DNA from 4 places in the Ruegeria sp. CDSB136 genome. Region 3 is predicted to be linked to each of the others. Evidence: riboswitches for the same ligand, from Rfam matches in the RefSeq annotation. Region 3 holds a riboswitch; each other region holds the start of a gene.

Region 1 (5,775 bases), on a different contig from region 3:
CGCCTTCCTCCTGCAGGTGCCGCCGAACCAGTTCCTCGGCCAGTTTCACGCCTTGTGAATAAGCCGCGCGGGTCGGGACCGACCGGGGATCAGTGGTGAAGAGGTTCCGCCCAGTCGGCAGCACATCCGATCGCCCGCGATAGGGCGAGCCGGACGGTCCAGCCTCAATTCGCTTTCCGGCCAGCACGTCCAGCAAGGCGGCGCGTTCGGCGTGTGCAGATGGCGCGGGGTCGAAATTGCCCGTCACTTCAGGCACGCGGCCAAAAATATGCAGCCCGTCGCCAAACTGGCTTTCCTTGATGTCGCAGACAAAGCGGTCGATGCGGGTGATTGCCTCGGCGATACAGGTGGCTTGGTCAAGGCCAAGGTCGCTTTCCAGCCCGATGGCCTGAGCTTCTTCCCGGATATCTTCCTGCAAGCGGTCGCGTCGTTTTGGGTCAAGCCCGTCGGCGTTCGAGAATTCGTCCAGCAGCGATTCAAGCCGAACCATTCTGTCCGGCGTGCCGCTCTCCTTCATCGGGGGCGGGATGTGACCCAGCGTGACGGCTCCGATCCGGCGCTTGGCCTGTGCGGCTTCGCCTGGGTCGTTGACAATGAAGGGGTAGATCACCGGCAAATCACGGATCAGCGCCTCGGGCCAACACTCGGCGGACAGGGCAACGGATTTTCCCGGCAGCCATTCCAGAGTGCCATGGGCGCCAATATGGATCAGTGCGTCGGCGTGCAGGCTTTTGCGCAGCCAAAGGTAAAACGCGACATAGCTGTGACGCGGTGTGCGCGAAAGGTCGTGATAGTCGTCATCGCGCAGTTCAGGCTTGCCACGTTCGGGTTGCAGCGCGACCAGCGCCTTGCCCCGGTGAAGCGCGGTGAAATGGAACGCGCCATCAACAAAGGTCGGATCATCCTCGGGCTTGCCCCAGACTGTTTGCAGGTCCGTATTCAGTTGATCCGGCAAGTGTGCAAGCGCGGCCTGATAATCTTCGAGCGACCAGGCAATCCGGGCGTCCAGCAATGTGTCGGCGATCGGTTCGGCAGGGGCTGTGTCATACCCGGCGCATTGCAAATCTGACAGCATCGCTTCGGCTGATGCCAGCGCATCAAGGCCCACCGCATGGGCCATCTGCCAGTCCTTGCCGGGGTAGGTGGACAGAACCAGAACCGGCACCTGTTCCGCTTTGGGTCGGTCGTTCAGATTCAGCCAGCCGGTTACACGATCAATGATCGCTTCGATCCGTTCAGGTTCAGCGCGGTGGGCAAAGCGGGAATACTCCAGGTGCGGATCGCGTTTGCCCGGTTCCTTGAATGAGGCGATGCCCGCCGAGATCCGCCCATCCACTTCGGGCAGCACGACGTGCATGGCAAGGTCGGCGGGGGAAAGACCGCGTTCGGCCTCGGCCCACGCTTTGCGGCGTGAAGTTGCCAGAGCGACCTGGAAAACCGGCACACCCGCCGCGTCAAGCGGAGAGGTTCCCGACGCACCTTTGCCCGAGAAGGAGGTGGCATTGATGATCGCAGAAGGTTCCAGTGCAACGGTGTTTTGGCGCATCCAGTCGGCGGCAGCAGGTGCCTTGAGGGAAGGGGCGAACATGCCCATTGCCTCGAACCCACGCGCACGCAGGCTGTGGATCAGGGCGGCGACCGGGCCGGTGTCGGCGGAGGTCAGGTAGGCGCGATAGAAAGTGACGATGATGCGTTTCGCATCGTTCGTAAATGCGGTTTCTATCTGGATTACGCCGCGGTCAGGGCACCAAACACCGCATTCGGGAAGGGTTTTGGCCCCCATCACCGGCCCGGCATAGAGACCTGCCGCCAAGGCCATCTGCGCCAAAGCCGCCTGCGCCGCGACCTCGCCGCCAGTGTCGCACAAATGTGCCAGCCGCCGTAGGGTCGAGACGGGCAGGGTAGAATAGTCGTCCAGCCGGGTATCCACACGCCCGTCGGCGGGCAGAACCGCCAGCGCGATGCCTTTGGCCTGCGCCAGCGCAAGAACCTGCTGCAGCCCGTATGACCAGTAAGGTACCCCACCAATCAGGCGGATCAGGATACCTTTTGCGCCGTCAAGCGTTTGTTCCACATATGTGTCAACGGACAGAGGGTGTTTCAGCGCCGTCAGATTGGCCAACCGCATCGTCGGCATTCGCCCTTCCGGCCCACCGCCGCGATGCCAGCCTGCCGCGAAAGCACCGAGATCGCTGTCCGAAAAGGACAACATCACCAGATCCGCCGGGCTCTGGCCCAGATCGGTCGGGGTCTCGGTTTCTTCAAGCCCGTGGCTTTCGCGGAAGACGACGTGCATGGCTTACTCGGCGGCCTCGGTCACACCCACGAGGATATCCCGGATTTCGGCCTCTTTGATGTCGTCGTGCTCGGCAATGACCACAAGACGCGAGCGGCGCTCCTCGCCGGGTTCCCAGGGGCGGTCGTACTGATGACGCACCCGGGCACCGACAGCCTGAACCAGCAGACGCATCGGTTTGCCGGCAACTGCCGCATACCCCTTGACGCGCAGGATGTTCAGTTCCCTGGCCAGACGTTCGATCTTGGCAACCAGATCGAGTGGGTCACTTTGCTCCGGCAGTTCGACGATGATGCTTTCGAAATCGTCATGTTCGTGGTCGTGGTGACCGTCGTGATGCGACGGACGCGCGTCCATGTCATCCTCGGCTGCGGCTTCCAGACCGAGCACGACGCGGACGTCTACGACGCCTTCGGCAACCTCTACGACGGGCAGCGGGCGCGGGGCCTCGGCTGCGATGATCTCTTTGGCTTTGGCAACACCCTCTGGCCCGGCCAGATCGGGCTTGGTCAGCAGGATGATATCGGCGCAGGATATCTGATCCTCGAACACCTCGGAAAGAGGCGTTTCGTGGTCGATCGAGTCATCGGCCAGGCGCTGGGCATCCACCGCCTCGACATTCGGAGCGAAGCGACCTGCCGCGACCGCCTCGGCATCGGCCAGAGCGATCACGCCATCCACAGTGATTTTTGAGCGGATATCGGGCCAGTCAAAGGCTTTCAGCAGCGGCTTGGGCAGGGCGAGGCCGGAGGTTTCGATCAGAATGTGATCGGGGCGCGGGTCCAGCGCCATCAGCGCTTCGATGGTCGGAATGAAATCATCGGCCACGGTGCAGCAGATGCAGCCGTTTGCCAGTTCCATGATGTTCTCTGCCGGACAATCGGGAATGGCGCAGGATTTCAGAATATCGCCATCGACGCCCACGTCGCCGAATTCATTGACCACGACCGCCAGACGTTTGCCCTGCGGGTTCTGCATCAGGTGCTTGACCAGCGTTGTCTTCCCCGAGCCCAGAAAGCCGGTGATCACAGTGACGGGTAATTTCTCAAGAGTGCTCATTTCAGGGCTCCAATCGGGGGAATGCGGGAGGCGCAGTTTTTGCGGAAATGTTCGGGGCGCTCACGCCATTTGACCAAGCCGTCCTCGGTCGCCAGATATTTGGTCGCACCGTCGACAATGGCGTCAACGTGTTCGGCTTCGTTCAGGTTCTCATAGACAAAGGTCCAGCGACCCGGTCCACCGCGCAGCACGATCGAGCAGCCCTGATCGCAGTTCGACAGGCATTCGACGGGTTTCAGCGTGATGCCTTCGGGCAGGTCGGCCTGTTGCAGCGCTTTGTGCAGCAATGTGCCGGGGCGTTTTTCATCATCCTCGACGGGCAGTCCACGGCGGCACGTGGTACAGACCAGCAACTCGACTGGTGCGGTCTCGGTCATGTCTCTCATCCCCCCAAATCCTCTTCGCGGGGGACGGGGTTTCATGCGGGCCACGCGTCTGCACATGGACCCGACACCGGAACACCCCGCCCGGTTTCTTCTTCGGGTGCTGGCAGGTCTCCCGGCTTGCGGATGTCAGAGACTTGCTCTGGCAGATGTCCCGCCTTCCCGGCCTTTCGGCCAGTGGCTATGGGCACCCTCTCCGGTCACGGTCGCGGGGGCGGCTGCGTTTGACGGAAAAACCGCTGACGCATTCCCTTTTCATCCATCCAGGGATGGACACCAACGGGTCGGACATGCGGCACAGGCGGGGGACTTGTCAAGCTTAAGGATGCGCGGTTTCGCCGCCGGAAGGAAAAAGCGACCTGAGGTGGTCACTCAGCGGCATCGCCGGGCGTTCACGGCGCCCGAAAACCTGCGTGATTGAGGTGTTCCGTGTGATGTTCGCTGATTTTGGAAGGGGTCGGCGGGAACCGGACGGGCGGGGCGGATTCGGCTTCAGAACCACTGGGGCAGGCCGCGTGTGGACGTTGCGGCGACCAACCGCCTGTCATTTCGGGCATCGCTAAACTGAGGGATTGGGGTTTCGTTGATTAAGTAACCGCCGTTCCGACCGGCTCGGGATACTCCATTTCAGTATTCGCGCAAGACCCGGCAAAAACGACCGCTTCGAGATCAAATCTGATGGCCGTCTTGCTGTGCACAGAGTAGCCAGATTTTTTGCAAAATTATGCCTCAAACTGCCCTTAGCGGGCGTCGGCGAACAGAATATGCCAGGAAACAAAAAATGAAAAAGTTAGCAGCTTTTCTTGTGTACTTACCCGTCGCTGCAGTTGCGGAAGACCGGGTGTTCGAGTGTGAAGCGGCGGATGCAAAATATCCGGAAATGGCGGCCACGCTGGTCAAATACGAGGGCCAGAACAAAGGGCATATTACCATTGGTGATATCGACAATAAGGCTGAGGTGTATCCCGGCCTCGACACCCTGACTTACCTGTATATCGGTGACGGCTTTACCCTGAATTACAACGTGAATCTCAAGACTGGCACGTTTGACTATTCGGCTTCGGGCAGCAAATCCGGATGGGGCAAAGGCAGCTGCAAGGAAGTTGTGGCCCAGTAATTCGCTAATGCCCGGTCTGCGGGTTGGGCCTTTCGGTTGCCGAGAAAAGTACTTGCCTGGTTCCGTCCGGAGGCCAATGTAGTTGGCCGTGGATGGAACCCGGTTAAAAGCGGCCGATCCGGTATGTGTCCAAGCCATTTGGGCGGCGTGCCAACCAATCAAATCTTTTGATCAGCAAGGTTCGGCACGCCCCGAACACGCCGGCGCGATTGATCTACCAGCGCTGAAGTTATTCGCGTTGGACCAGATATCCCGCGCCACCCGCCATGTTCCGTCATCTTCAAGATGGTAGATATTGATGCCATGGCCGGTGGAAACAGTGGCAGGACCCGAGTCACGCGGAACATCGGTGGCGGTAAACTCATAACGCTCAAACGCCCAGCTCGCTGCCACAACAAACTCCACTGATTGCTTTTTCCAACGGGTGTGAACGGCGTCGAAATACCCGCGCACCCAAGGCCCGACCTTGGCTTTGCCTTTCATGACAGGCGCGCCGGGTGCGATGAACACCACGTCATCAGTGACCGTCTCAAGGAATTGATCCAGTTTGTTCGAGTTGATCGCTGCAAGATACGCAGTGTGTGCGGCTTGCGGAGTCTCGGCTTTGGTGTCGGGCAGCGCCGGTGCCGCGATAGCCAACCCTATTCCAGTAAAAAGCATTGTCATCCTGATAGTCATATCGGCCTCCAAGCATTTGTGGCGATTGGACCTTGCCGGTTGTTCAAACCCGCCTGTCAACGCAAAACGCATTGCAGGACGATCGCATTGCAACGCAATCCGACAGGCTTTTAGGGCAATCGCAGTTTTAGATAGCTACACCACTGATTGTTCAATTCGCATCAGGTGTATTTCTCGACAATAGTCACATTTGGTGTACCTTGCGAGGCAGGAAAAAACAGCAATCATTAAGTATGTCTACT
Region 2 (5,775 bases), on a different contig from region 3:
GGCCTTCCACAACCCCTCCGGGACCTTCGCGCACCAGGCTATGTGCCATCGCAACCAATCCAAGCCGGTCCAGACCTTCGCCCTGCACCAATATCTTGCCACGCCAGACCAGCAGGCATTCGGCGCGTGAATCAGTTTTCATCTGTTCCAGCCTGTCCGAATCTCCCCGGAGATGCGCTGCGCGATCCAGGCCCGAGCCGCCAAATGTCACTGTTTCCGCGTTTTTCATTGAATATCCTCAGGGTGTTGCGCACAGGGCTGCCACGACTGCCGAGTTGTTGCAATGCCAATTCATGAACACCGGGACGTGGCAATGCCGCTGAATGGTCCCACCGGCGCCAAGTTATTTGCACTTACTCATTCTTTTAGTGAACATGGCTTAGATTGAATTGCCCAAAGTAGAAAATTGCACCCGACCACTGTTTCATCTCAGCGCCAACATACTTCAGCCGGTCGCATTCGGATTTTGGCCACGACCGATCTGCACATGAATCTGACAGGGTTCGACTATCACGCGGATGAACCGGATCCGGCGCGGGGCTTCACCCGAACGGCCAGTCTGATCCGCGCCGCCAGAGAAGAAGCGCAGAAAGACGGAGCACTGGTATTCCTGTTCGACAACGGAGATGCCCTTCAGGGAACGCCGTTTGGCGATTGGGCGGCAGAGCAGACTGATGACAACCACGTGTTGATGCAGGCCTTCCGGGAACTTGGCTATGACGCAATCGGACTGGGCAACCATGATTTCGACTTTGGCCTGCAAACGCTGAATCGCGTTCTGGACGGCGCACCGTGCCCGGTGATTTGCAGCAATGCCCGGCAATTGACCACCGGGGCCAAATGGAATGACCGCGCTATACTAAAACGCTCTCTTCTGGTTGACGGCGTCGAAACACCGTTTCGTCTGGGTCTTTTGTCGATCCTGCCGCCGCAAACGGCGCAATGGAATGCGCACCGGGTACAGGATGTGGTCGTGTTCGAAGATATTCTGGAGGCCGCGCAAAAGACGGTCGAGGCCCTGCGCACGGACGGCAGCGATGTGATTGTCGCCCTGGCGCATTCGGGCCTTGGACCTTCGGAACCCGCGCGCGGAATGGAGAACGCCGTCATACCGCTGGCCGCGATCGACGGGATCGACGCCATTGTTGCAGGCCATACGCATCTCACACTTCCCGGCAAGGATCACGAAGGGCTGGATCATACGGACGCAACCCGGGGGCATGTACATGGCAAACCGGTTGTCATGCCTGGCGTCGCCGGGACGCATCTTGGCATCATTGACCTGCATGTGCAGAAAACCTCTGCCGGGCGATGGAAGGTTGTCGGGCAGCAGGTTAAGCTGCCGCCTGTTCTCTCCCGGCACGGGAACGGAGCGGTATCCGAAGACCCCGGAATGCAGCATCTGTTCAGTTACGGCCACGAAGAAATCCGTGCGCTGGCCTCAAGACCCGTGGGCCACACCGGTCAAAGCCTGCACAGCTATTTCAGCTTTTGCGCACCAGATCGGGGCCTCGCGCTGGTCGCCAGCGCCCAGGCAGCGGCATTGAACCTCCATCTGGACGAAGACCTGCGGGGGCTTCCACTGTTGTCCGCTGTTTCGCCCTGCAAGTTCGGAGGCCGCGCGGGACCGCGCTCCTACACGGAAGTACCGCCCGGAAAGGTTCGGTTGCGCAATGTTTCGGATCTTCATTCTTTCCCGAATGAACTGCGCGCCGCGCTTGTCACCGGCGACATGGTCCGTGACTGGCTTGAAATGTCGGCGGGCATTTTCAATCAGGTGGATGAAGGAGCTGTCCGCACTCTGACCGATGAAACACGGGCCGGGCATAACTTCGATGTGCTGTTCGGCCTGACCTATCGGATCGATCTTTCCCAGCCGGCGCGTTTTGATTCTCACGGAATGCTGGTCGATCCCGCTGCAAACCGTGTCCGCGAGATTTGCTGCGGTGGAATCCCTGTTGAACCCACCCAGAAATTCGTTGTGGCCCTGAACAGTTACCGGGCCAGCGGCGGCGGACACTTCCCTGTTGCGCATCAGGCCCGGCAGATCAATCTGCCGGCCTTACCCATCAGGCACGTCCTGCGCGACTATCTTTCGGGGGGATTACCGGGCGACCCGATGCAATCTGCGCCCTTCCCCTTCAGCCTTGTCCGGCTTCCCGGGCACGCTTCGATTCTGAAAACCGGGCCGGGAGCAAGGGCGCATCTTTCCGAACTGGACGCATACGATCCGCATGTGCTGGGGCATGACCCGGAAGGCTTTCTGCGGATCAGACTGTCACTCTGACGGGTTGTCTTCCTGGCGCAACTTCCCTATATCGACGATTGAGAGGTTGGCGCGGGCGAGCGCCTCGCCAACCTGGTCAGGTCCGGAAGGAAGCAGCCACAACGAGCCCCGCTTGGGTCGATGTCCAACCTCTCACTTCATCCCGCAATCGTCACATCTTTCCGGTCGGAACGGACTTGCTGCTCCGCAGACTCGATCAGCCTCGGCCAGACCGCTTTGTTTTTGCGCGCAAAAACACCAATGTGGCCAATGGATTTCAGCCCGAAATCCTTTGGTTCAAGCACATGACGGTTGGCGTCCGGGCCGTATAGCTCGGCCAGCCTCCAGACCGCATTTTCAGGCACCATCTGGTCGTCCGAAATCGCAAACAGGTCAACCGGACCACCGGCCCGCGGCCAGGTCGCTGCGGGCAGGCTTTGGCCAATTTCAGGCAAATAGCTGTTCGGCGAGGTGCACCATTTTCGCCATTGCCAGTAGACCTTTGACGGCAGGTCCGAGCCAAACCCAATGGCCTTGCCGGGCAGATACCCCAGCATATGAACTGCAAAAGGCGCATGACCGTACCAGAAGATTCCGGCCAGCCCCCTGTAGGGCCACGGATGATCCGACAACGTAACCAGGCCTGAACACACACAAATCATCCGGTCGACCTGATCCACATCCGATTGCAATGGCCCAAGCATACCCCCCAGCGAATGACCAATGGTCCACTGCCGCGCACTTGGGAATCGCCGCCGCATCTCGGCCCGGGCCGCGGGAATATCGACCAGCGCCCAATCGGACATGGTGACACGCGAATCCTTCAGGCGCCCCGATAACGATTTTCCGAAATCGCGGTAATCATAGGTGAGGCAGGCAATGCCCTGCTCTTCCGCCAGCCACCGGGCAAAATGCTGATAATAGTCCTGGGGAACGCCGGTCGCGCTGTTCAGAACAACTACGATATCAGGCGCTGCAACAGGCAGGTACAGGCGACCCGACAGCATCGCCGTCCCGGCGGGAAATCGTATGTCTTCGGTCAAGACCCGTTCCTGTATGTCCAACATCTCATGCTCCGCTCTCAACTGAACAGTTCAGTTCACCTATCTGTCAGGCCAGTCGCCCGCTCAAGTCAACCCGGTGCAAACATGACCAAACGTCCGCTTTCCCGACCACGCATCGGACCAAATGCCTCGGCCCGCGCTATGCGCTTGACTCGGGGACCCGGCAACCGCTAGCGATGAGGCGATGGTTTCCGCGCCCTTTCCGGGGCCGGGATGAAAAGGGAACACGGTGCGGTTCTGTCTGGCATTGCCGGAAGGAACCAAGGCCGAGACTGCCCCCGCAACTGTAAGCGGTGAGCAATGCCGAAACACCACTGGCCGAAGGGCTGGGAAGGTCGGCAAAGCGATGACCCGCAAGTCAGGAGACCTGCCATCGATACTGAAACCGAAACTCGGGCGGGGTGTCCGGGCAGGTCCTGATGGCATAGCCCCGTCACACCTGATCCTTGCCCCGCGCCGCGCGCGGAGGGCGCATTATGATCTGGAAGACAAGGACACACGAATTTTCTGCCACTGTGTGCCAGCGCACCGGCAAACCCTGTCCGGCACTGGCGCAAATGGCGCGGGCTCTGACGCGCGCCGTGGCAAGCGCCGGCCCGGCCGCAACCCCGCAATTCGCCATTGAAGGCAGCAGCGAGCTTGCCCATTGCCCCGAAGGGTGCATGGCCCGGTTCCACGCGCGGCCAGACAAAATCCGGGTGTTTTGCGGAACGAATGAGGAAACTCCGGGCGACAGGTTGGAGGATTATGCAGACATGATGTTCTGCGCAGAGTTCCGTGCGCTGCCGTCCGCAATTCTGTCGGACCCGCCCTGCGCCATGCTTGAAGCTTCGGCCCTGGCAGGTCGCCAAGTAGCGGCCCAGGCCGGACATTTGTCGGCCTGACCTACGGGTCCGCGCTGGCCGGAATCAATTGCGTGGCCCATGCCAGTTGTGCATCTGTTTCAACCGCACAGGGCCGCACCGCCCTCAACCGTTTCAGGGCTGCACCCGGTTGCTCGCCGCATTCGACCATCAGGCGCAACACCACCATTCCGGACCGGCCACAGCCGCCCCGGCAATGCACCAGAATGCGCCCGCCCCCTGACAGAGCATGGCGGACGGCCGCGCTTACATCGGGCCAGCGCGCAGTCACGGCGTCGGGGGGCGCACCGAAATCTTCGACCGGCAGATGGACCCAGCGGCAGGCGCGCGCCTGAATGTCGGTTCCGAAGTCACGCGCGCCGTCCTGCAGCATCTCGACTTCGGTCGTCATTGAAATGACAAGACCGGGCTTCCAGTCGGAAATCGCATTCAGGTCCTGGGCATATTTACCCCCACGCCCCGGCATTGATGTCAGGGCCAGAGTACCTCCTCCGACCTGCAGCGCATGAATAATCATCTGAGACATGCAACGCGCCCTCCTTAATCGTTACGCACAAGAATCCGGTCAAAAATGCTTTCGCCTTCATTTTTACGCGCATCCCGAAGCATTCCCAAATGAATTTCGCGAACCGGCTGTGGACGCAGGCGGCGGCGCACTCTACGCTGCACTTCTGATACGAATCCGACAGAGCAGAAATGACCGACACGCCCAGCCCCGCTTATCAGGTTCTTGCCCGCAAATACCGCCCGGAAACCTTTGCCGACCTGGTTGGTCAGGATGCCATGGTGCGCACCCTAAAAAACGCGTTCGAGGCAGACCGGATCGCGCAGGCCTTCATCATGACCGGCATCCGCGGCACCGGCAAAACGACAACGGCGCGGATCATCGCCAAGGGCATGAACTGCATCGGCCCCGATGGCGACGGCAAACCGACGACCGAACCCTGCGGCCAATGCGAACATTGCGTGGCGATCATGGAAGGCCGCCATGTCGACGTGATGGAGATGGACGCCGCCAGCCGCACCGGCGTGAACGATATTCGCGAAATCATAGACAGCGTCCGCTATCGTGCTGCCAGCGCGCGCTACAAGATCTATATCATCGACGAGGTTCACATGCTCTCGACCAGCGCGTTCAACGCGCTGCTCAAGACACTTGAGGAACCGCCCGAGCATGTGAAGTTCATCTTCGCGACTACCGAAATCCGCAAGGTTCCGGTTACGGTCCTGTCGCGCTGCCAACGCTTCGACCTGCGCAGAATCGAACCCGAGGACATGATCGGTCTTCTGAACAAGATCGCCGCCGCCGAGGGCGCCCAGATCGCAGAAGACGCGCTGGCGCTGATCACCCGAGCGGCCGAAGGTTCGGCGCGTGATGCAACTTCGCTGCTGGATCAGGCGATCTCGCACGGGGCCGGTGAAACCAGTGCCGATCAGGTCCGGGCGATGTTGGGTCTGGCGGACCGGGGCCGCGTCCTGGACCTGATGGACATGATCCTGCGGGGCGACGCGGCGGGGGCGCTGACAGAGCTAAGCGCTCAGTACGCCGAGGGCGCCGACCCGCTTGCCGTGCTGCGCGATC
Region 3 (5,775 bases):
ATCTCGCCGCTTTTTTGGGCTGCGGCGCACCAGTCTTTCGCCTCGGCCGCGCTGACCGTATCCCAAAACGCAGCCAGTTCGCCCGATGTTGCAAACCCCAACCTGTCGAGGGCGGCGTTGCACAGCCAGTCCACCGTTTTTTCGGCGTCGCATGGTGCATGACCGGGGCACAGATGAGTTTCGATCACCCGTTCGGTCAGGTCGTAGCGTTTCTGAAAGCCGTCCCGGCCAATGACGGTCAGCGCGCCCGAGCGCCACAAGAACTCCAGCGCGGTTTTGGACGGGTGCCAGTCCCACCAGCCGCCCGATCCTTTCTTTTCGTCCTTTCCCACATCGGACGAGGATACCGGACCGTGATCGCGGATGTGCAGCAGAACCGAGGCGAACTGTTGTTCAAATCCATCCCGCCGCCAATTCTTCCAGCGGGCTTTCAACAAATCGGCGTCGCGCTGAAAGCGCAGGTGCCAATGCCGGTAGAACTCCATCGGAATAACGGCGGCGTCATGTGTCCAATGCTCGAACAGCGCCCTGTCCCGTTCATACAGGCGCTTCAGATGTGTGCTGCGATAGGTGGACCTGCGCGAAAACAGGATCATGTCATGGGCGCGGGCCACGGTGTTGATACTGTCCAACTGAACAAAACCAAGCCGTCGGATCAGGTCCAGAAGATCCGCGCCCTTTGCGCTGCCCGACGGGGTTTCGGACAGCAAGTGACGATCCATGAACACCGCACGGGCTGTCCGGTTGTCCAGTTTCGGCAGTGCCAAGACTCTAACGCCGCTTCAGTGTGTCGCCGTAGCTGATTTTTGGCGTCAGGGTTACGCGGGTTTCAATCTCGGCTTCCGGGTCGGCTAGCTGTGCGGCGATGATCCCTGCGGCCTGACGGCCAATTTCCAGCCGGCAGGCATCCATGGTTGCCAGTTTGCGGGGCAGACCTTGCAGCAGTTCGACATTGTTGAACCCCGCCAGCCCGATTTGACCAGGGATGTCTATCCCCTGATCCAGCAGGTACAACAGTCCGCCAGCGCCGATCATATCATTGGAATAATACAGAAAATCCAGTTCCGGCGACCGTTCCAGCATCGCCTGCGTCATCTCGCGCCCCTTGGCCAGTGCTGAGCCGCCGGAATAGAACTCGCGATCCTCGATCTCGATCCCGTGTTTGCCCAGAACTTCGGTAAAGCCTTCGAAACGTTTGCGCGCGCGGTGGTCCAAAGGCATCTTGGTCCCCATGAAGCCGATATGCTGGTATCCGGCCTTCAGAATGGCCTGCGCCATTTCGCGGCCGGCACGGCGGTGCGAAATGCCGACCATCGCATCCACGGGTTTGCCGTCGGTATCCATGATTTCGACCACCGGAATGCCCGCGGAATCCAGCATCGCCCGGGCCGCTTCCGTGTGCTCCAGACCCGCGATGATCACGCCCGAAGGCCGCCACGAGAGCATCTCGTAAAGGACTTTTTCCTCTTTTTCCGGCAAATAATCGGTCACGCCGACCACTGGCTGCAATTCGGTGTCTTCCAGCACCTGATTGATGCCGGTCAGGACCTCGGGGAAGACCATGTTGGACAGTGACGGGATGATGACAGCGACCAGATTGACCCGGCTGGATGCCAGCGCACCCGCAATTTTGTTGGGCACGTAACCCAGCTCTTTTGCGGCGGCCAGAACCCGTGTTCGGGTCGCATCCGATACATCACCCCGATTGCGCAGGACCCTGCTGACCGTCATTTCGGATACCCCCGACGCTTCCGAGACATCGCGAAGGGTAAGCGGGCGTTTTGTTTCTGTGGTCACGAGGCACCTGCACTGTTGTTTTGCCCGATGGTAGCGTGAACACGGCGACAAATACAACAACTCTGCTTCTGCGTCGGACGCTGGACGGGTCGGACCTTTTGTGCATCGGAGCGACCCTACATATTTGCGGCGAGTTCAATTTTACACGCGAGTCAACGCCCGCAGTTTCAGGCCCAAAATCTCAAGTCCGCGAACTGAACCGACGACTATTGACCGCGGAAAGATATCTAGGAAAATACACACACTCGCGGTGGCGCATACCAAACCGCGTAGCAAGCGCGAACATGCAATTTCTGATTTCGCAAATGGCCCATGCAACGCCGCAATCAATTGTTGACCGTGTCTTACATATTCTGGCATGAACGCGCCATGTTCGGTTCCGGGGACATCCTCGGAAGCAATAGGGAATGCAGTGCGGCACATTTCGCCAACTCTGCAACTGCCCCCGCAACTGTAGGCGGCGAGCGCGGCTGATAATGCCACTGGGGTATCCCGGGAAGGTTAGTTTAGCGCTTTGACCCGCAAGTCAGGAGACCTGCCGAACATGCGCCCTTGGAAGGGGCGTTCATCATCGGCGACGGGGTGTGCGCCGGATCTGTTTGCCCGACAAGGCAGATGGCTTCGCGTTCCCCATCGTCAAAGCAGAATTGTGCCGGGGAAGGCGCGACGTGAGAAGGACTCGATTTGTGAAAAAACTGCTGGTGGCTGCAACGGCTGCTTTGGCGATGCCTGCATTGGCGCAGGCCCATTTCCTGCTGGAATATACCGACGACACGATGATCGAACGCCCCGGTGACGTTCCGGTCAAACTGGTTTTCTGGCACCCGTTTGAAGCTGGTCACGTGATGACCCTGGAAAGACCGGAAGAATTCTTTGTAATCCACAACGGTGAAAAAACCGATCTGATGGATACGCTGGAAGAAACCACTTTTGAAGGACCGGACAACATTGCCAAAGCGTTCCTGGGCTCGGTTCCGGTTAAACGCTCGGGTGACTATGTGGTGGTTACAGTTCCTGCGCCTTACTACGAAGAATCCGAGGATATCTATATCCAGCAGATCACCAAGGCTTACCTCAACCGAAACGAACTGCCGACCGACTGGGATCAGCCGCAGGGGCTGGCCACCGAGATTCTGCCGCTGAACAAGCCTTACAACATCATCGCCGGGTCAACCTTTACCGGTCGCGTGTTGAGCGAGGGACAGCCCGTCGCCGGCGCAGAAATCGAAATCGAGTACATCGCCGCAGCACCGGACATGACCGGCACCGGCGCGAAGGACGCCACCGTGTCCCCATTGCCGGGCGGCGCGTTGGTCGCGATTTCGGATGACAACGGATATTTCACTTTTGGTGTGCCAAAAGCCGGGTACTGGGGCTTCGCCGCTTTGGGCGTGGGTCCGGAAACCGAGCATGAAGGCAAAGAGCTGAGCCAGGATGCGGTCATCTGGATCCGCGCCTGGGATCTGGAGTAAGCCTGAATGCACATCGTCGACGGAGCCCTTTCAAACCCTGTCGTGATCGGCGGTGCGGTCGCCGCGGCTGGCGGGATCGCATTGGGCCTGAAATCGCTGGATCTGGATCGCATTCCCACGGCGGGCGTGTTGTCGGCCAGCTTTTTTGTCGCCTCGCTGATCCATGTGCCGATTGGCCCGTCGTCTGTGCATTTGATTCTGAACGGTCTGGCCGGGCTTCTGCTCGGCTGGGCCGCCTTTCCGGCCCTTTTTGTCGGCTTGCTGCTGCAAGCCGTGTTCTTCGGTTTTGGCGGATTGACCGTGCTGGGGATCAACACGGTGAATATCGCCCTTCCGGCGGTGTTGACTTGGATGATCTTTGGTCGCCTGATCGCACGTGGCTCACCTGTTCATGGGGCGATCTGGGGCGGCATCGGCGGCGCGTTTTCGATCGCCGCCACGACGGCTTTTGTCGCGGTCTCGCTGGCGCTGTCCGGCGATGAGTTCCTGCCCGCTGCCAAGCTTGTCTTTTTCGCCCACATTCCCGTCATGGCTATCGAGGCCGTGCTGACAGGTTTTGCCGTTCTTCTGGCCCGCAAGGTCAAACCGGAACTTTTTGTAAAGGTTGCGTCCACATGAAACAGTTGATCCTTGTTTGTACGCTTGCTCTCGCCCCGCTCCCGGCTCTTGCGCACAAGGTTATAGCGGGCGTTTTTCCGGCAGGCGACGCAATCGAAGGCGAGCTGGGGTTTTCCAATGGCGATATGGCCGCAGACCAGGAAGTCATCGTCTATGGCCCCGACGGCTCTGAACTGGGACGCACAGTAACCGATACGGACGGTTTCTTTCTCTACAGCCCGACCAGAGCTGTGACTCATACATTCAGGGCAGATCTGGGTGCAGGGCACGTCGCCGAAGTTGCCATGCCGGCCGACGAAGTGGCCGAAATCATGGGGGTCGAAGCCGAGCTTTCTGAAACAGCCACGCCGGTTGCATCTGCGGATGGCGCGGCAGCGGTGACTGTGGCCTCGCTCTCGGATGAGGAACGCGCCGCCATCGCCAAAGCGGTGCGCGACGAAACCCGCCCACTGCGGCGCGAGATCGCTGCCTACCGCGAGCACAATGATCTGCAGAACATCTTGGGTGGTATTGGTTATATCATTGGTCTGTTCGGCATCGGCTTTTATCTGGCCGCGCGCAAAAAGATGGCCACCTGATGGCACATGCGCTGGAACCACAGGCCAAAACACTGGCCGAGGCAGGCAGAGCCGCCCATTTCGGGATGATCGGAGACTACGATCCCCGTATGCGCATCGTTTTGGCCTGCATCTTTGCCATCGTCACGGTTGCCCTCAATAGTGTTCCGGCGCTGATCGGCGCTTTGTCCGTCTCGCTTGGGTTACTGGTGATGTCACGCTTGCCAGTCGGCCGGACCCTCAAGCGTATGGCCATGATGGACAGTTTCATCATCTTCATGCTGGTGTTGCTGCCATTCTCAATGCCCGGTGACGCGATGTTCACGGTTTTTGGCTTTCCGGCCAGTTGGCAGGGCCTTTGGAAAGCTGTCGAGATTGCACTGACGGCCAACGCGGTCATCCTTGCGCTGATGGTTCTGGTCGGAACGATGGAACCTGTGACCCTGGGACACGCTTTGCACAAGCTGCGCTGCCCCGAGGTGCTTGTGCATCTTTTGATGTTCACCATCCGCTACATCGAGGTGTTGCGGGAAGAATACCTGCGCCTGCGCGGCGCGATGAAGATCCGCGGATTTCGCCCCGGCACAAACTGGCACACCTACCGAAGCTTCGGGTATCTGGTCGGCATGATGCTGGTGCGCGCGATTGAACGGTCAGAGCGGATTCTGGCGGCGATGAAATGCCGGGGGTTTTCCGGGCGTCTTTTGTTGCTGCAGGACTTTAACATGACCCGACGCGATCACATGTTCGCCGCGATGCTGTGCACCGTTTGCCTTGGCCTGCTGTTCCTGGATTATCTATGACGATCCTCAAGCTTGAAGACATTTGTTTTGCATATCTCGGCCAGCCACCAGTGCTGGACGGCGCTTCACTTCAACTTGAACCGGGGCAGCGCCTGTCGATTGCGGGGCCGAATGGCGCGGGAAAATCCACCCTGTTTCGTATTGCCCTTGGCCTGCAAACGCCAAGCGCCGGGCGCGTGACCGTCCTGGGAAAGGAAAGGCGCGTCGAGGCGGATTTTCACGAAGTCCGCCGTCAGGTCGGGCTGGTTTTTCAGGATCCTGATGATCAGCTGTTTTGTCCGACAGTGGCGGAAGACATCGCATTTGGTCCTCTCAACCTCGGGCGCAGCAAGTCCGAGGCGCTGGCCATAGTCGACAGAGTGCTTTCCGATCTGGATCTGTTAAACCTGCGTGATCGCATTACGCACAAGCTCTCTGGTGGAGAGAAGCGGCTTGTGACCCTTGCAACCGTTTTGGCGATGGAGCCCGAGGCGCTGCTTTTGGATGAGCCCACCAATGCGCTTGACGCCAAAAATGAAGCGCGACTTC
Region 4 (5,775 bases), on a different contig from region 3:
CGTCGTATCGATGCCCGGTGACCGTCGTGACGAGGACGTCGAGGACGCGGGCGCGGCGCTGGCCGGTCATTTTGACCACTTCATCTGCAAGGCTGACGACCGCCGTCGCGGACGCGGGCATGACGAAATTCCTCAGATGCTGCGGCAGGCGTTGATTGCAGGCGGCACGCCGGATGAGGCGATCACAATCATCCCTGATGAGGTCGAAGCGGTGACGGCGGGTCTTGAAATGGCAGCTCCCGGCGATCTGCTGGTGATATTCGGCGACGACACCACCCGCTGCTGGAAACAGATCATCTACTTCAATTCGGATGGAGACGCACCTGAAGCTGAAGCAATCGGCAAGCCTGCCCCTGTTGAGACCTCTTTCGAGGACATGTTCGACAGCGATCAGGCCCTGATCCGGGACGAGCGCGGCGTGCGTCTGGCCCGCGAAATCAGCGAAGACGCGGATTGAGCCGAGGGCACCGGAATGGACAGAATTGAAGAGCTTGAGACCGCGCTGACCATCCCCAGCGCGACCAGTGACGCGTTTCGGGTAGACGATGCGCGCCGGCTGACCGGGCCCGGGTTGCTCTGGGATCACCCGGGCGCAATCATGGACGTCTTTTTTGGCCAGGAGCAGTCTTCGCGTGTCATTGAGCTGTGGCAGCATCATGCACGTCGCGTGCTGGATGCGCTCGGCTGGCACCAAGAAAAGCTGACATATCGGGTATTCACCGGCGGCGTGAACCTTGCGATTTCAGCGCCGATGGATCAGCTATATTCAGCGATCTTTGCGGTCCAGACCGCATGGCATTTCTGTGCCGCGGCGCTGGTCGGGGAAACAACCGGCGATTTCGACAAGATGATCGCCGACGTCCGCGACGTCATGGCCAAAGAGGCAAATCCGGCCCTGATCGCCCTGATCCAGGCGGCCTCGGCGCGGGGCGTCGATATCCTGTGTGACGACGACAAGATTTCGATCGGCCACGGGGTCGGAAGCCAGATCTGGGCCTGGAACGCTCTGCCTGCGCCTGATGAAGTCGAGTGGGACGCCTTGCATAACATCCCCGTCGCCTTCATCACCGGAACCAATGGCAAGACCACAACGACCCGGCTGCTTGAGGCGATCGCCCGGGCGGCGGGCAAGGTTGCCGGGCTGACCTCGACCGAGTTTGTCCGCGTCGGCGACGACATCCTCGACCGTGGTGATTATTCCGGCCCCGGCGGAGCGCGCATGCTGCTGCGCGACCGGCGGCTTGAAGTCGCCTGTCTGGAGGTTGCCCGTGGTGGAATCCTGCGCCGGGGTCTTCCAACCCATGCCGCCTCGGCTGCGGCTGTCACAAATGTCGCCAATGATCATCTGGGTCAGTATGGCGTCAACACGGTTCCGGAGTTGGCGCATGCCAAGTTCGCCGTGCACCGCACCCTTAAGAAAGATGGCGTTCTGGCCCTGAACGCGGATGACGCGTATGTCCGGGATGAGGCACTGAACACGTCCTGCAGGATCTGGTGGTTCTCGCTGGACCAGAAAAACGCACTGATCCAACAATCCCGCGAGCAAGGACATTGTTGTGCCTTCCTGCGGGACGAGATGATTGTGTTCTTCGATGGCTTCTCGGAACAACCGGTGATTTCGGTTCACGATGTGCCGCTCGCCATGGGCGGGGCTGCCAGGTACAATATTCTCAACGCAATGACTGCGCTGTGTCTGGCCCGCGCACTCGATATCCCGATGCAGGCCATTCGCGCCGGATTGTCCGGGTTCAAGCCAGACGCCAAAGATAATCCTGGCCGGTGCAACGAGTTTTCACATAACGGCGCCCGTGTCTTTGTCGATTTTGCGCATAACCCACATTCGGTCGCAGCGGTGTGCGAGGCTTTGTCCGGACTTCCGGCAAAGCGCCGCTTCATACTGCTAAGCCATGCCGGGGACCGGTCCGATCAGGACATCATCGATGTCACGCAAACGGCCTTGCGGTTCCAGCCGGATGTGGTCGTCGCTGCCGAGCTTGAGGGCTATCTGCGGGGACGCAACCTTGGTGAGATTCCAAAGCTGATTAAGCAGGCGGCAATGGACAAGGGTCTTCGGGATGAGCAGATCCTGAGCGCGCCTTCCCCGACCGAGGCGAGCAGGACAATACTGGATCAGATCGAACCGGGCGATCTCGCCCTGTTGCTGGTCCTGTCCGAGCGCGAGCAAGTCTTAAAACTGCTGGAAAACTGAACCCCTACGCTGAATCCGAGAGCCTCGGGCGGTGAAATTCGAACACCGCCCTGCCCAGCCGATCCGATTGTCCTGCCAATAATTCTGTATTGACGCATGCCCGGGTCTGAGGCACTTAGCTAGTAGATGGTTCCCGAAGGAAGACCCGAGGGATGAAAAGGGAATACGGTGCGGCCCTGAAGGCCAAGTCCGTAACTGCCCCCGCAACTGTAAGCGGTGAGCGACGCCAAACACCCACTGGCCGAATAGGCCGGGAAGGAAGGCCAAGCAAGGACCCGCGAGTCAGGAGACCTGCCATCAGTGTTCAACCAACCCAGGGCGGGGCGCCCTGGAAGGAGGCTTAGATGGCACGTCAGTCACGTGTTTACATGATCAGCACCTTCTGTCCGCGCTTGGCAACAAGTGGAGCGGACCATGTCAGACGCCACTGATCATATTCTTCTGATCTGTTCGACATGCAACGGTGATTTGTCTGCGGACAAAATACGCTCTTCTTTGTCAGATGCGCTACCTTCCGGGTTTGCCATTCGCACGGTCGATTGCATGGCCGGGTGTGCGCAGCCGACAACTGTTGGGTTTCAGGCCGCCGGCAAAGCCCAATACCTGTTCGGTGACATCCGGACCCCGCATGACATCGCGGCCTTGGCCGAATTCGCGTTGCAATATCAGAACAGTGCCGATGGATGGACATGCGCGTCCGACAGGCCGAGCGCGCTTTTTGACAAAACCCTTTCCCGTTTGCCCCGAATGATTTTGGAGGAGCCTTCATGACGACCTCTGCATTTCTTGCCGTGCGTGACGTCGAATACTATGCGCTGAATGGTGATGTTCTGCTGCAAGCGGCGTCTTTTGAACTGGAAGAAGGCGCAATCCTTGCAATTGCCGGGCCGAACGGGGCCGGGAAGACGACGCTTCTGAACCTGTTGTGCGGCACGGCCGAACTGGTGCTGGGCGACGTTTTGATCAATGGGCGCAGCCTGAAACACATGCCCGCCAACGAGCGCGCCCGAATGATCGCTGTTGTCAGTCAGCACGAACTGCCGGATAGCAGACTGTCTTTGCGGGAATATGTGGCCTTGGGGCAAATCCCGATCCGGGCTGATCGGTCGAAAGAGGGCCACGCCGCCGAACTGGACAGGGTTTTGAACCTGACAGGTCTGAGTGATCTGGCGGACAAACGAATGGGCGTACTTTCCGGGGGTGAACGTCAACGTGCGCATATTGCGCGCGCTCTGGCACAGAACCCTTCGCTTTTGTTTCTGGACGAACCGACAAACCATCTGGACCCCGACGCCAAGGGGCGGATGCTGTCGCTGGTTGCCGAGTTGGGCATCACGGTGGTTATGATCGTCCACGACCTCGTCATGATCCCCGAATTCGCCACCCATGTGGCCATGATGAAATCCGCGCGGCTCACGGGCTTTGGTCCCGTGGCCGATGTGCTGACCTCGGACCAGGTTCGGGAAACCTTTGGCGTCGACTACCTGTACTTTCACCATGAGGGCCGCGTGATTCCGGCGCTGGATATCCGAAAAACCTCGGTCTCAAACTAACCCTAGGAGCATCTTTGAATGAAACAGATCTGGTCGGTGGTCCTGACCACAGCCCTGGCAGGCGGTGCGTCGGCGCAAGAAATTGCCGTCGACAATTGCGGCAAGCCGCTGGTTTTTGAAACTGCGCCCGAGCGGATTGTCGTGCACGATATGAACATGACCGACATGGCCTTTGCGCTGGGTCTGCAGGACAAGATCGTCGGGCTGACCGGCATCACCGGATGGTACAAGACCAGCCCGGAATTCGATACGCTGCGCGGCGACATTCCCGAGCTTGCGCCCAAATACCCAACGGTCGAGAACCTTGTGGCCGCCGAACCCGATATGTTCTTCGCGGGCTGGTATTACGGGATGAAGCCGGGCGGAGACGTGACCCCTGACACGCTGGAACCCTTTGGCATCAAGACCTTGATCCTGTCCGAAAGCTGCGTGCATCTGGACAAGGACCGCCCCGAAGCCAGCATGAACCTGCTGTTTGATGACGTTCTGCGCCTGGGCCAGGTCATGCAGGTCGAAGACAAGGCGAAGGAACTGGTTGATGGTTGGAAAGAAGAACTGACCGAGATCGAAACCCGGACAGCCGATCTGCCCAAACCGCGCGTTTTCCTGTTGGATGGTCCGGCTGATGCGCCCTTCACCGCGGGCAAGTTTGCCATTCCCGATGCGATGATTTCCGCAGCGGGCGGTGAAAACGTGACCCATGACATGGATACAAGCTGGGGCCGCACCTCGTGGGAAACGGTGGCGGCCGCCAACCCCGAATTTCTGGTGCTGCTGGATTACCAGACCGGCAACGGCGCCGAGGATACCTTCAAATTTCTGCAGGAGCATCCGGTGATGTCCCAGACCGATGCCGTCAAGAACGAGGCCTGGATTGGCCTGCGGTACGAGGAACTTACCCCCGGACCGGCAAATATCGAGGCGATCCTGAAAATGGCGCAGGCCATGCATCCGGATCTCAACTGATATGGGTCGACTTGGCCTGACACTTCTGCTGGGGGCGGTCGTTCTGGCCGCCCTTTTGCTGATCTCAACCATCTACGGCACCACATCCATTCCGGTTTCCGACACGTTCACCGCTGTCTTGCTGGGAACAGGTCTGAGTGACGGGGAAATGTCGCCGTTGCACCGGATCGTGTTTGATTTGCGCCTGCCGCGCGCCCTGTTCGCGGCCGTAATCGGCGCCGGGTTGGGCATCGTCGGCGTCGTCCTGCAAACCACAACCCGCAACGATCTTGCTGATCCTTTCCTGTTCGGCCTGTCCTCGGGTGCGGCGGCCGGCGCCGTGTTCGTGATCACCGTGACCGGCGACGTGCTGGGCTTTTGGACCCTGCCGTTGGCCGCGTTCTGCGGCGGGCTTGTGGCGTCGGGCATCGTGCTGGCGCTGGTTCACGGTTTACGCACAAGCGCGCCCGAAAAACTGATCCTGGCCGGGCTTGCGGTTTCGTTCCTGTTCTCGGCCATCACCAACTACCTGATTTTTGCAGGCGACAGCCGCGCCGCGCATTCCGTGATTTTCTGGATGCTGGGCGGTCTGGGCCTGGCCCGCTGGGAGACGTTTCCGCTGGTCTGCGCAGGCCTGCTTCTGATCCTGAGCTTTTCTCTCTACCGCAGCCGCTGGCTCGACGCGCTGCTGACCGGCGACCTTACTGCCTCTACCCTCGGCGTACCCGTGCGCGGACTGCGGTTCAGCATGTTCTTTGTTGCGGCGCTGGCAACGGCGGTGTTCGTCTCGGTCGCCGGTGTCATCGGTTTCGTCGGTCTGATGGTCCCTCACATCGCCCGCGGAATCGCGGGGCCGCTGCATGGCCATCTGCTGCCGACCGCAGCTCTCGTCGGCGCCGCATTGCTGACGGGCTCGGATATTATCAGCCGTTTGTTGCTGGCCCCGCAGGAATTGCCTGTCGGGATCGTGACAACCTCAATCGGATCGGCGTTCGTGTTCCTGCTCCTGTTCAGGACCAGAGCCCGCTGACCGGACCCTTTCCACCTTCCATCCAGGGCGCAAGCAGC

What was found. Region 3 has a riboswitch for cobalamin ahead of AC2FIR_RS15785 (DUF4198 domain-containing protein). Riboswitches for the same ligand answer to the same signal wherever they lie in the genome.
Region 1: it holds a riboswitch for cobalamin, as region 3 does, so the genes downstream of both, AC2FIR_RS16325 (DUF1636 family protein) here and AC2FIR_RS15785 (DUF4198 domain-containing protein) in region 3, are expected to answer to the same signal.
Region 2: it holds a riboswitch for cobalamin, as region 3 does, so the genes downstream of both, AC2FIR_RS03255 (hypothetical protein) here and AC2FIR_RS15785 (DUF4198 domain-containing protein) in region 3, are expected to answer to the same signal.
Region 4: it holds a riboswitch for cobalamin, as region 3 does, so the genes downstream of both, AC2FIR_RS08280 (DUF1636 family protein) here and AC2FIR_RS15785 (DUF4198 domain-containing protein) in region 3, are expected to answer to the same signal.

Annotation. Positions count from the first base shown of each region.
Region 1 covers NZ_JBXWOP010000015.1:74,158-79,932, forward strand. Annotated here, with positions in the region: gene cobN (cobaltochelatase subunit CobN) at 1-2,296, opposite strand, end outside; gene cobW (cobalamin biosynthesis protein CobW) at 2,300-3,355, opposite strand; gene AC2FIR_RS16325 (DUF1636 family protein) at 3,352-3,732, opposite strand; cobalamin riboswitch at 3,827-4,034, opposite strand; gene AC2FIR_RS16330 (hypothetical protein) at 4,520-4,855, shown strand; gene AC2FIR_RS16335 (YybH family protein) at 5,027-5,533, opposite strand.
Region 2 covers NZ_JBXWOP010000002.1:170,682-176,456, reverse strand. Annotated here, with positions in the region: gene nudC (NAD(+) diphosphatase) at 1-229, opposite strand, end outside; gene AC2FIR_RS03270 (bifunctional 2',3'-cyclic-nucleotide 2'-phosphodiesterase/3'-nucleotidase) at 407-2,287, shown strand; RNA gene ffs (signal recognition particle sRNA small type) at 2,327-2,425, shown strand; gene AC2FIR_RS03260 (alpha/beta hydrolase family protein) at 2,425-3,333, opposite strand; cobalamin riboswitch at 3,499-3,719, shown strand; gene AC2FIR_RS03255 (hypothetical protein) at 3,807-4,214, shown strand; gene AC2FIR_RS03250 (protein-tyrosine phosphatase family protein) at 4,216-4,719, opposite strand; gene AC2FIR_RS03245 (DNA polymerase III subunit gamma/tau) at 4,890-5,775, shown strand, end outside.
Region 3 covers NZ_JBXWOP010000014.1:126,184-131,958, forward strand. Annotated here, with positions in the region: gene AC2FIR_RS15775 (winged helix-turn-helix domain-containing protein) at 1-767, opposite strand, end outside; gene AC2FIR_RS15780 (LacI family DNA-binding transcriptional regulator) at 772-1,797, opposite strand; cobalamin riboswitch at 2,155-2,354, shown strand; gene AC2FIR_RS15785 (DUF4198 domain-containing protein) at 2,484-3,269, shown strand; gene cbiM (cobalt transporter CbiM) at 3,276-3,887, shown strand; gene AC2FIR_RS15795 (NikL family nickel/cobalt ECF transporter subunit) at 3,884-4,465, shown strand; gene cbiQ (cobalt ECF transporter T component CbiQ) at 4,465-5,247, shown strand; gene AC2FIR_RS15805 (energy-coupling factor ABC transporter ATP-binding protein) at 5,244-5,775, shown strand, end outside.
Region 4 covers NZ_JBXWOP010000006.1:63,357-69,131, reverse strand. Annotated here, with positions in the region: gene cphA (cyanophycin synthetase) at 1-457, shown strand, start outside; gene AC2FIR_RS08285 (Mur ligase family protein) at 473-2,209, shown strand; cobalamin riboswitch at 2,320-2,522, shown strand; gene AC2FIR_RS08280 (DUF1636 family protein) at 2,624-2,980, shown strand; gene AC2FIR_RS08275 (ABC transporter ATP-binding protein) at 2,977-3,762, shown strand; gene AC2FIR_RS08270 (ABC transporter substrate-binding protein) at 3,781-4,728, shown strand; gene AC2FIR_RS08265 (FecCD family ABC transporter permease) at 4,730-5,737, shown strand.